2 regions of the Aneurinibacillus thermoaerophilus genome follow, and region 1 is predicted to be linked to the other one. Evidence: predicted binding sites of a transcription regulator. Region 1 holds the regulator's gene; the other holds the start of a gene.
What was found. The regulator Rex, encoded in region 1, represses fermentation and respiration genes when NADH is low (regulators of the CRP and FNR family bind a similar motif). The targets are predictions, from matches to a motif close to TTGTGAAATATTTCACAA.

Region 1 (4,431 bases):
AAGCTGGAAGTTCGGGTATTGTTTAGTTAATGCTTCGATAACATTCTCTTCAGGGATGAGACGGGACATTTTCTCCACTTCCCCTTGCTCCCCCTGAAACCAGGCCACAAGTTTTTCTCCTGTTTGCGTCTTTCCTCTGACAACAATATAATCTTCTGTTCCGTAATACACGTCAACGGAAGTGACCTCATTTATCTGCGTCCGTGTCAACGCAAGTTCCGTTCCACGCTCAATAATGGCATGTTGCTGTCCGCGCAGATGCAAATAAATGAAAGTCGCCACGCACAATGCCGCAACAAGTAAAACAAACAGCCCATATAGCCAAAACTTTTTCATAAGTTTACCCTTACCTGTTTTCCGTATTTTCAAAGATGTTCCACGCCGGAGCGCGGCAGGGGAATCAAAAAATGCTAAACATACTGCCTTTCCCCCCCGGAAATACTAAGCGTAAGCGCAGGAGGAGGTGAGCGGGTGTGAAGCAACCGCACCTTGCGCGTCTTTTTGAACAATTGCCGGAAGAAGTGGCCAGGCTATTGTCGGATGAACGAAATCCTTCATGGATGCTTCTCTCCTCCCCGTTTCGCCATGCGGGAGAAGATGATTTTGCATCTCTCCGTCAGCCGAACCTTCATTCTTGGATCATAATGGAACGGCCTTAAACCACAGGCAAGGATTCGCATTTTAATTCCCCTACCTATCCATCTTCCATTGTCCCTGCCGCAAACGGCGGGGAATTTTTTCTTTCCCTTACTTTTTCTCCAGTCTGGCAAACATCCGGTTTGCGTTTTCAATAACCGCTTCCTCATCCATCGTCAAACATCTGCCGTCTTTCACCAGTTGCACGCCTTGAACGAATACGTCTTTTACATCCCGCCCGCTCGCCGCGTATACCACATGCGAAATCGGATCATGCGACGGATGGAAAAACACCCTGCCGGAGTCGAGAATAATAAAATCTGCCTGTTTGCCGACTTCCAACGATCCAATTCGATCCTCCATAAAAACCGCTTCTGCGCCATAAATCGTTGCCATACGCAGCGCCTCCGTCGCCGGAACGAGCACCGGATTCTGGCGGTGACCCTTGTGCAAAAGCGCCACCATTTTCATTTCCTCAAATAAATCAAGGTTATTATTGCTTGCAGAACTATCCGTTCCAAGCGAAACACAAATCCCCCGTTCCATCATGTCCGGCACGCGTGCAATACCGCTGCCCAGCTTCAAATTACTGATCGGATTGTGTGATACTTTTACATCATATTTCGCCAGCGTATCCAATTCCTCATCCGTTAAATGAACAGCGTGCGCAACGAGCGTCGGCCTGTTAAATACACCAAGCTTCTCCAGATGCTCTACCGGACGGGTGCCGTAATCGTTCACATTTTGCTGTACTTCCCATTCCGTCTCGGACATATGAATATGCACCGGCAAGTCCAATTCATGGGCGCGTGCCACAATCCGCTCAATATAATCCGGAGGACAAGTGTAAGCTCCGTGCGGCGCCATCATTGTCATAACGCGCCCGTTTGCCGCACCGTTCCACTTCGCGGCAAAAGCACTCGCCTCTTCGAGTTTTCTCGTTTGTTCTTCCGGCGGGCAAAGTCCGATAACGCCGCGGCACAAACGGGCACGCATGCCGGATGCGACGGTAAGCTCAGCTACTATGTCCATATGATCATACATGTCCACAAATGTCGTCGTACCCGTCTTCAGCATCTCAACAATAGACAAAGAAGTGCCCCAGCGCACATGTTCTTCGGTAAATTGCGCTTCCAGCGGCCACATTTTCGTCTCCAGCCACTCCTGTAGCGGCAGATCATCGGCATATCCACGCAAAAGCGACATGCCGGTATGCCCATGCGTATTCACAAGGCCCGGCATAACAATCCGACCCTGCGCGTCAATCACTTCACCGTATGTGTCCAATTCTTCCGGCGTTGGCCCTACATATGTAAGAACCCCATTTTCAAATGCGATGGCTCCGTCATAGATGACTTCATTCGTGTTATTCACTGTAAGCACTGTTGCATGAATGATAATTGTTTTCATAATATGTGAGGCGCGCGGGAAGCGCGCCTTCCCTCCTTACTCTATTTTTTATAAATAATACGCCAAGCTATGCAGTTCCATCGTTACATCCGCATCATGGACGCGAACGTTTTCCGGCACGCGTAAATTCGTTGGTGCGAAATTTAGAATGCCAGTAATACCGGCGGCGACAAGGCGATCGGCCACCGCCTGTGCTGCGTCCGCTGGCACCGCAATAATGGCAATGCGGATATTCTTTTCTTTTACCGTATTCGCCAATTCTTCCAATGGTTGAATCATCATATTTACGATTTTTTTACCGATTTTATGCGGATCTGCATCAAAAATAGCGACAATTCGCATACTATCTTTTAAATAAGCGTTGTAATTGCTAATCGCATGTCCAAGATGCCCCGCTCCGACCAACAAAACGTTAACCTGCTTGTCAAGCTTAAGAATGCTTTTGATTTTTTCCACAAGATAGTTAACCTCATAGCCAATCCCCTTGCGGCCGAACTCGCCAAAGCAGGCAAGATCCTTGCGAATTTGTGCCGGGTTTAAATCAAGCGCTTCGCCAAGCTGCTGCGATGAAACGGTACGAACGTTCATTGCTTTTAAATTGTTCAAATAACGCAAATAAACGGGAAGCCTTCTAACAACGGCTTCGGATATTTTTGGCACTTTCACTTTTTGTCCTCTCCTTCTTACCTTACCCCCACTGTTTTGGCTCGGTCGCTTCCTCCTTGCTGTTTCTTTCTGCGCTTTTTGTTCTTGCGAGCCAATCCGAAATTTCGGGTAATAAATCTTCCGTTGGCTTCACAATTACGTTTGTCTCAGGTAACGACTGAAGAAATAGCCGGCCATAGCGAGCATCGATAACGCGTCGATCATAGATAAGCACGACCCCCCGGTCCGTTCCTGTCCGCACAAGGCGACCGAATCCTTGCTTAAACCGGATGAGCGCTTGAGGCACGGACAACTGCATGAAAGCATTTTTGTTTTGCTGCTCCAGCTGCTGGTTACGCGCTTCAACAAGCGGATGATTCGGCGGGACGAATGGAAGGCGAACAATTGCAAGGCAGGATAGATCGTCGCCAGGAATATCAACACCCTCCCAAAAGCTGCTCGTGCCAAGCAATACACAGGCTTCCAGGGAGCGAAACTGCTTGGTTAATTTGCTGCGGCTACCGCTGTCCACCCCGTGTCCCAGAACAGTAATGTTCGCTTCTTTTAACCTTTCTTTCAAATGTTCATATACGCCGCGCAACATCGCATATGAAGTAAACAAGACAAGCATTCGCCCTTTCGTTGCAACGGCCACCCGTGCCAGTGAATCTATTAGCGCGCGGATAAATTGTTCTTCCGAGGAACCTTTGATATTCGGTACCTCACTCGGGATGCAAACGAGCATCTGTTGCTTATAGTTAAACGGAGAGGAAAGCACGATGGTACTTACTTTGTTCTCCGCGAGCAAGTCCGCAAGCCCGAACCGTTCCGTCGCGTAAGCAAAAGAAGAATTGACGCTTAGCGTAGCCGAAGTAAGAATGACAGATTCTTTTTTGTTGAAAAAACGCTCGCGCAACGTGCTCGATACATCGATCGGCACGCGGTGCAAATAAATCGTTTTGCGGGTTGTGCGCGTGTCAAGTTCAATCCAATAGACATGCTCTTCATCTTCTGTAAGCAACATATGATGCAATAGCTCCGCGTATTCGAGACAATCCTGCACAGCCCCGTTTAAATCAGTCAAAAGTCCTTTCATGCCAATCGGCGCGTCATCGCTTTGAATGTTTGCGTAAATCGCCTCCAACCTCTTGCCGATGGCAAGCAATAAGTCCACGCTGTTACGCACGGCAGAAACAACGGCGCGTCCCCAGCGGCTCGTTAAGTGCTCCTGTTTATAACGAAGCACCGTATGCCCGATTTCTTCACTTTCTTTCGCCCGCTGGTGGGACCACTGATAAAGCAAATTGTACATCTCACGGATCGTTTCTTTTCCTTCGCGAATTTGCTGATACGCCGCCTCAATAAGATGTTTGCTTTCCTCATAATCAGCTATACTCCAAGCCCGTACCGCCTCTTCTACTTCTTCAAGCAGCCCCACACCGCGATCCGGGTGCAGATGATGCAGCATACCCTCCAGTTGGTAGGAAGAGATAGTATCCCCTAAATGACGACTTGCTACGTCGTCAAAGTGATGCGCTTCATCAATAACCGCATACTTATACGATGGAACAATTCGATGCTCCGAATTCATGTCGGTGAATAAAAGTGAGTGATTCGTTACGATGACTTCTGCTTGCTGAGCTTTGCGCCGCGCATGGTGATAATAGCACCGCGAAAACCAGGGACACTGTCGGTTCAAACATGAACCCGCGTCGCTCTGCACCTGTTTCCAATATACCT
Region 2 (4,431 bases), 1.7 Mb from region 1:
ACCTAAAATAAGTTCTCTGGAACCCTCTTATCTTGTTAAATTACCGAATCCGCTCTATAATGAAAGAATGGTTTTGGATTAACATGCTTATGAAGAACATCATTCACGCGGCCGATTCCACTTCGGCCCACATGACGCCTTTATCAATATGAATGAAGAAGATAGGCCGTATTCCAGTAAAACATGATACACTGTATTATGTTTCGCACGTGTTTGATTAGTTTTACCTGAGGGGGAAAAATTATGACTATACTTACAAAAAACTTCGTCCAGGATGAAGCACTGCTGCCGATTATGGAAAAAGTGGAAGCAGGAGAACGGCTGACGCTTGAAGACGGAATGACGTTGTATCGTTCCAACGATTTGCTGACCATCGGACAGATGGCCAATCAGGTAAATCTTCGCAAAAATGACAATAAAGTATATTTTATCGAAAACATGTACATCAACCCGACTAACGTTTGTGAAGCGCACTGTAAATTCTGTGCCTTTCGTCGGGATCCGGGCGAAGAAGGCGCCTACACAATGAACGAGGAAGAACTGCTTGCATACGTAGAAAAACGTTACACACCTACAATGCGCGAATTCCATATCGTCGGCGGACACAATCACACCGTACCGTTCGAGTATTATTTGGACACGGTTCGTACGCTGAAGAAACATTATCCGAACGTGACCATCAAAGCATACACGGCAGCGGAAATTGTATTTTTTGCAAAAATCTCAGGTCTAACAGAAGAAGAAGTGCTAAAAGAGCTCATGAAAGCCGGATTGGATACGATGCCAGGCGGCGGTGCAGAAATCCTCACAGAAGAATACCGACTAAAAATGAGTCCGGAAAAAGCAAGTACCGACGAATGGTTAAATGTGCACCGCATCGCGCACAACCTGGGACTAAAAACGCATGCTACCATGCTGTACGGTTCTATCGAGAAATTGGAGGAACGCCTTATTCATATGATTCGCGTGCGCGAACTACAGGATGAAACAAAAGGATTCATGGTATTCATCCCATTGGCCGTGCAACCGAAAAAAGCGACCGCTTCTATCAAGCGCCGCACGTCCGCATTTGACGATATGAAAACGATGGCTATCAGCCGCCTGATGCTGGACAATTTTCCGCATATTAAAGCTTATTTCATTAACATTGGAACCCAATTAACCCAGATGGCACTAAACTTCGGCTCTTCCGATGTTCACGGCACGCTTGTGGAGGAACGCATCAGCCATGCAGCTGGCGCATTGACACAAACAGGATTGACGCGCGATGAATTGATTTGGCTCGTTAAAGGCGCAGGCAAGCAGCCGGTTGAACGCGATACGTTTTACAATATTATTAAGGAGTATTAAGCATAAGAAAAACACCAGCAAATCTGAAATAGTTGCTGGTGTTTTTTTGGAACTCATTCTCTCTCCCGTATCAAACATTCTGCTATTATTAAAATTTATCTATTCTATCTTTATAAGACGCCAATTGTTGTTCTCTGCCCATCCATCTATCCAACAACGGCAATACGTAAGTATCTAAACCGTAGTGGCCTGCATTCCGCCCGGCTACCAGGATAAATGTAGTAAAAAGAACCATTTGCGGATTAATGCTAGTTGTGCCGCTGAACAAAAACGCAAAGTTCATAATGATTCCCATCAGTCCGGCGAAAGTAGTAAACAACCCAAGCAGTAAAGCAACACCTACAAGAAATTCCCCCCAGGGAATAAGGAAGTCGAACAGCCCAGAATTCGGTAAAGCAACCGATTTGATAAAACTTGCCCACCATCCTTGCACCGCAGGATGCTCACCCGTTGCTTTAGCAACAGCCCCCTTCAAAAAGCCTGCGCTCTGAAAGCCTCCGGTAATTTTCTCCCAGCCGCTCACCAGCCATGTATAACCTAACCATATGCGCAGTAACAGCATCGCGCCTGCCGCAACTCTACTTTCCCTAAGCCATTGGACTACCATAACTTTCTCTCTCCTTTTCGGTATGGCCTAATGTGTATATTTTTTCAATGTCTCTGTTTAGTTCATTTTTATTATACATAATTTACTATCTCTATGCACCTTTATTATGTAAAATTTCATATTTATGTCATAAAAAAGTATGACTTTCTTAACTAATAAAAAAGACTGAATATAACAAAAGTCCTTTTTGTCATATTCAGCCTTAGCAATTAAAATCCAAGTTTTTTCCAGGCTTCGTCTTCTTCCTGCAACTTCTTAATATGGTCTTTAATCGCCGCAAGCAATTCCTGTGCGTCTTTGCCTGCAATCAATTTTCCATTTACAAGCGCATACGGCTGGACAAAGCACTGGCCACAGTTACCGAGACAGCCATATTCCAACACATCCACTTCATTTTCCTCTTCCAGAACTTTTTTCACCGTCTCAGAACCAAGGGATAAATTGCTTACGCAAAACTCGACCATAGGTCTCATGATGAATCATCCTACCTTCATATTTTCAATGGCCTGTTGAATATCTTTTAACTTTGGATTCCCTTCACCTATGACTTTACCGTTCAATACAACGAGCGGATACCAAAATTCTTCAGCATGAATACGCGCGGCAAACTCCGCTTCCATCCCTTCCAGCGGCTGGTCGATATCGACATAACGCACTCTGACTTCGTTCCCGTATTTGCGTTCAAGGGCGGCCTGCAACCACTCAGCCGTATCTTTCGCCGAAGGCAAATTCACACAACTGGCACACAACTGCTCCGCTCCAAAAACAAGAATTTCCATAAGCTTCTCCTTACGCTAGGGCGTGTTCTAGATCTTCAATTAAGTCTTCCACATCTTCGATACCGACGGAAATGCGGATTAAGCCGTCCGTAATGCCAAGTTCAGCGCGACGCTCCGCTGGAATGGAAGCGTGCGTCATTTGTGCGGGTACAGAAATTAGACTTTCCACTGCACCAAGACTTTCTGCCAGCGTAAAGATTTTCACCCGAGACAATACCTGGTTGGCGCGTTCCAAACTGCCTACATCAAATGACATCATGCCGCCGAAGCCGCGCGCCTGCTTCACTGCGATATCATGGCCTGGATGATCTTTTAAACCCGGATAGTACACTTTTTTGATGTCTCCACGCTGAGTCAGCCATTCTGCAATGCGTCTTGCGTTCGCTTCATGTTCTTCCATACGCACGCCCAGCGTTTTCATGCCACGCAACAAAATATAAGAATCCTGAGGCCCAAGCACGGCACCGACAGAATTTTGTACAAAATGCAGACGTTCACCTAATTTTTCGTCTTTCACAACCGCAAGACCTGCGACAACGTCGCTATGTCCGCCAAGATATTTTGTCGCACTGTGGAATACAATATCCGCGCCAAGTGCAAGCGGATTCTGCCAATACGGTGTCATGAACGTGTTATCCACGATCAAAAGCAACCCGTTTTCTTTTGTGATTTCGGCTACCGCCGCGATATCGGTTACTTTCAGAAGCGGGTTGCTTGGCGATTCTAGCATGACCGCTCTCGTATTCGGCTTTATCGCCGCTTTCACGGCTTCCACATCGCTTGTATCCACAAATGTGGTCTCTACACCAAAGCGGTTAAACACTTTGCTTAGTACGCGATACGTTCCACCGTATACGTCATCTCCTACAATGAAATGATCGCCCGCGTCAAACAACATCACAATCGAAGAAAGTGTCGCCATGCCGGAAGCAAACGCGAAGCCGCGTACACCGCCTTCAATATCGGCAATATACTTCTCCACCGCATAGCGGGTTGGATTGCCTGTACGCGAATATTCATATCCTTTGTGTTTGCCGACACCTTCCTGTTTATACGTACTAACCTGGTAAATCGGAACGTTAACTGCCCCGGTTAAAGGATCGCCGTCTACGCCGCCGTGGATCAACTTTGTTTTCATTCTCATCGTCTACATCCCTCCCTGATAAATCTTCTGACTCAAATAACGCTCACTGCTGTCAGCAAAAATGGTAACAATGTTTGTTCCCGGTTTCGCCTGCTCCGCTTCTTTCAGGGCAGCATGCATTGCTGCTCCTGCCGAACTGCCCACGAGCATTCCCTCTTTTGCGGCCAATTCTTTAACCCGACGGAATGCATCTACATCGTCAACCGTGTGAATAGCATCAAAATAACTTGTGTCCATAAACTCCGGCAAAAATTCCATACCGATTCCTTCCGTCTTGTGCGGTCCCGGCTTGCCGCCGTTTAGAATCGAGCCTTCCGGTTCCACAATCACCGTCTTAATATCCGGATTTTTTTCTTTCAAATAACGGGCCGTTCCCATAAACGTACCACCGGAACCAGCTCCCGCCACAAAGACATTCACCTTGCCATCCATCTGGCGCCAAATTTCCGGCCCGGTTGTTTTATAGTGAGCTGCGGGATTAGCGGGATTGCCAAACTGTTGCGGACAGAAAGCGCCCGCAATTTCCTGCTCAAGCTGCTTCGCTTTTTCGA

Region 2: the regulator Rex is predicted to act here: its motif matches at 2,062-2,079, upstream of K3F53_RS15460 (DoxX family membrane protein).

Annotation. Positions count from the first base shown of each region.
Region 1 covers NZ_CP080764.1:1,257,101-1,261,531, reverse strand. The annotation lists gene K3F53_RS06775 (cell wall elongation regulator TseB-like domain-containing protein) at 1-336, opposite strand, end outside; gene K3F53_RS06770 (hypothetical protein) at 474-659, shown strand; gene K3F53_RS06765 (amidohydrolase family protein) at 748-2,049, opposite strand; gene K3F53_RS06760 (redox-sensing transcriptional repressor Rex) at 2,095-2,808, opposite strand; gene dinG (ATP-dependent DNA helicase DinG) at 2,735-4,431, opposite strand, start outside.
Region 2 covers NZ_CP080764.1:2,994,652-2,999,082, forward strand. The annotation lists gene mqnE (aminofutalosine synthase MqnE) at 244-1,350, shown strand; gene K3F53_RS15460 (DoxX family membrane protein) at 1,439-1,957, opposite strand; gene K3F53_RS15465 (YuzB family protein) at 2,167-2,430, opposite strand; gene K3F53_RS15470 (YuzD family protein) at 2,437-2,736, opposite strand; gene K3F53_RS15475 (bifunctional cystathionine gamma-lyase/homocysteine desulfhydrase) at 2,747-3,880, opposite strand; gene cysK (cysteine synthase A) at 3,884-4,431, opposite strand, start outside.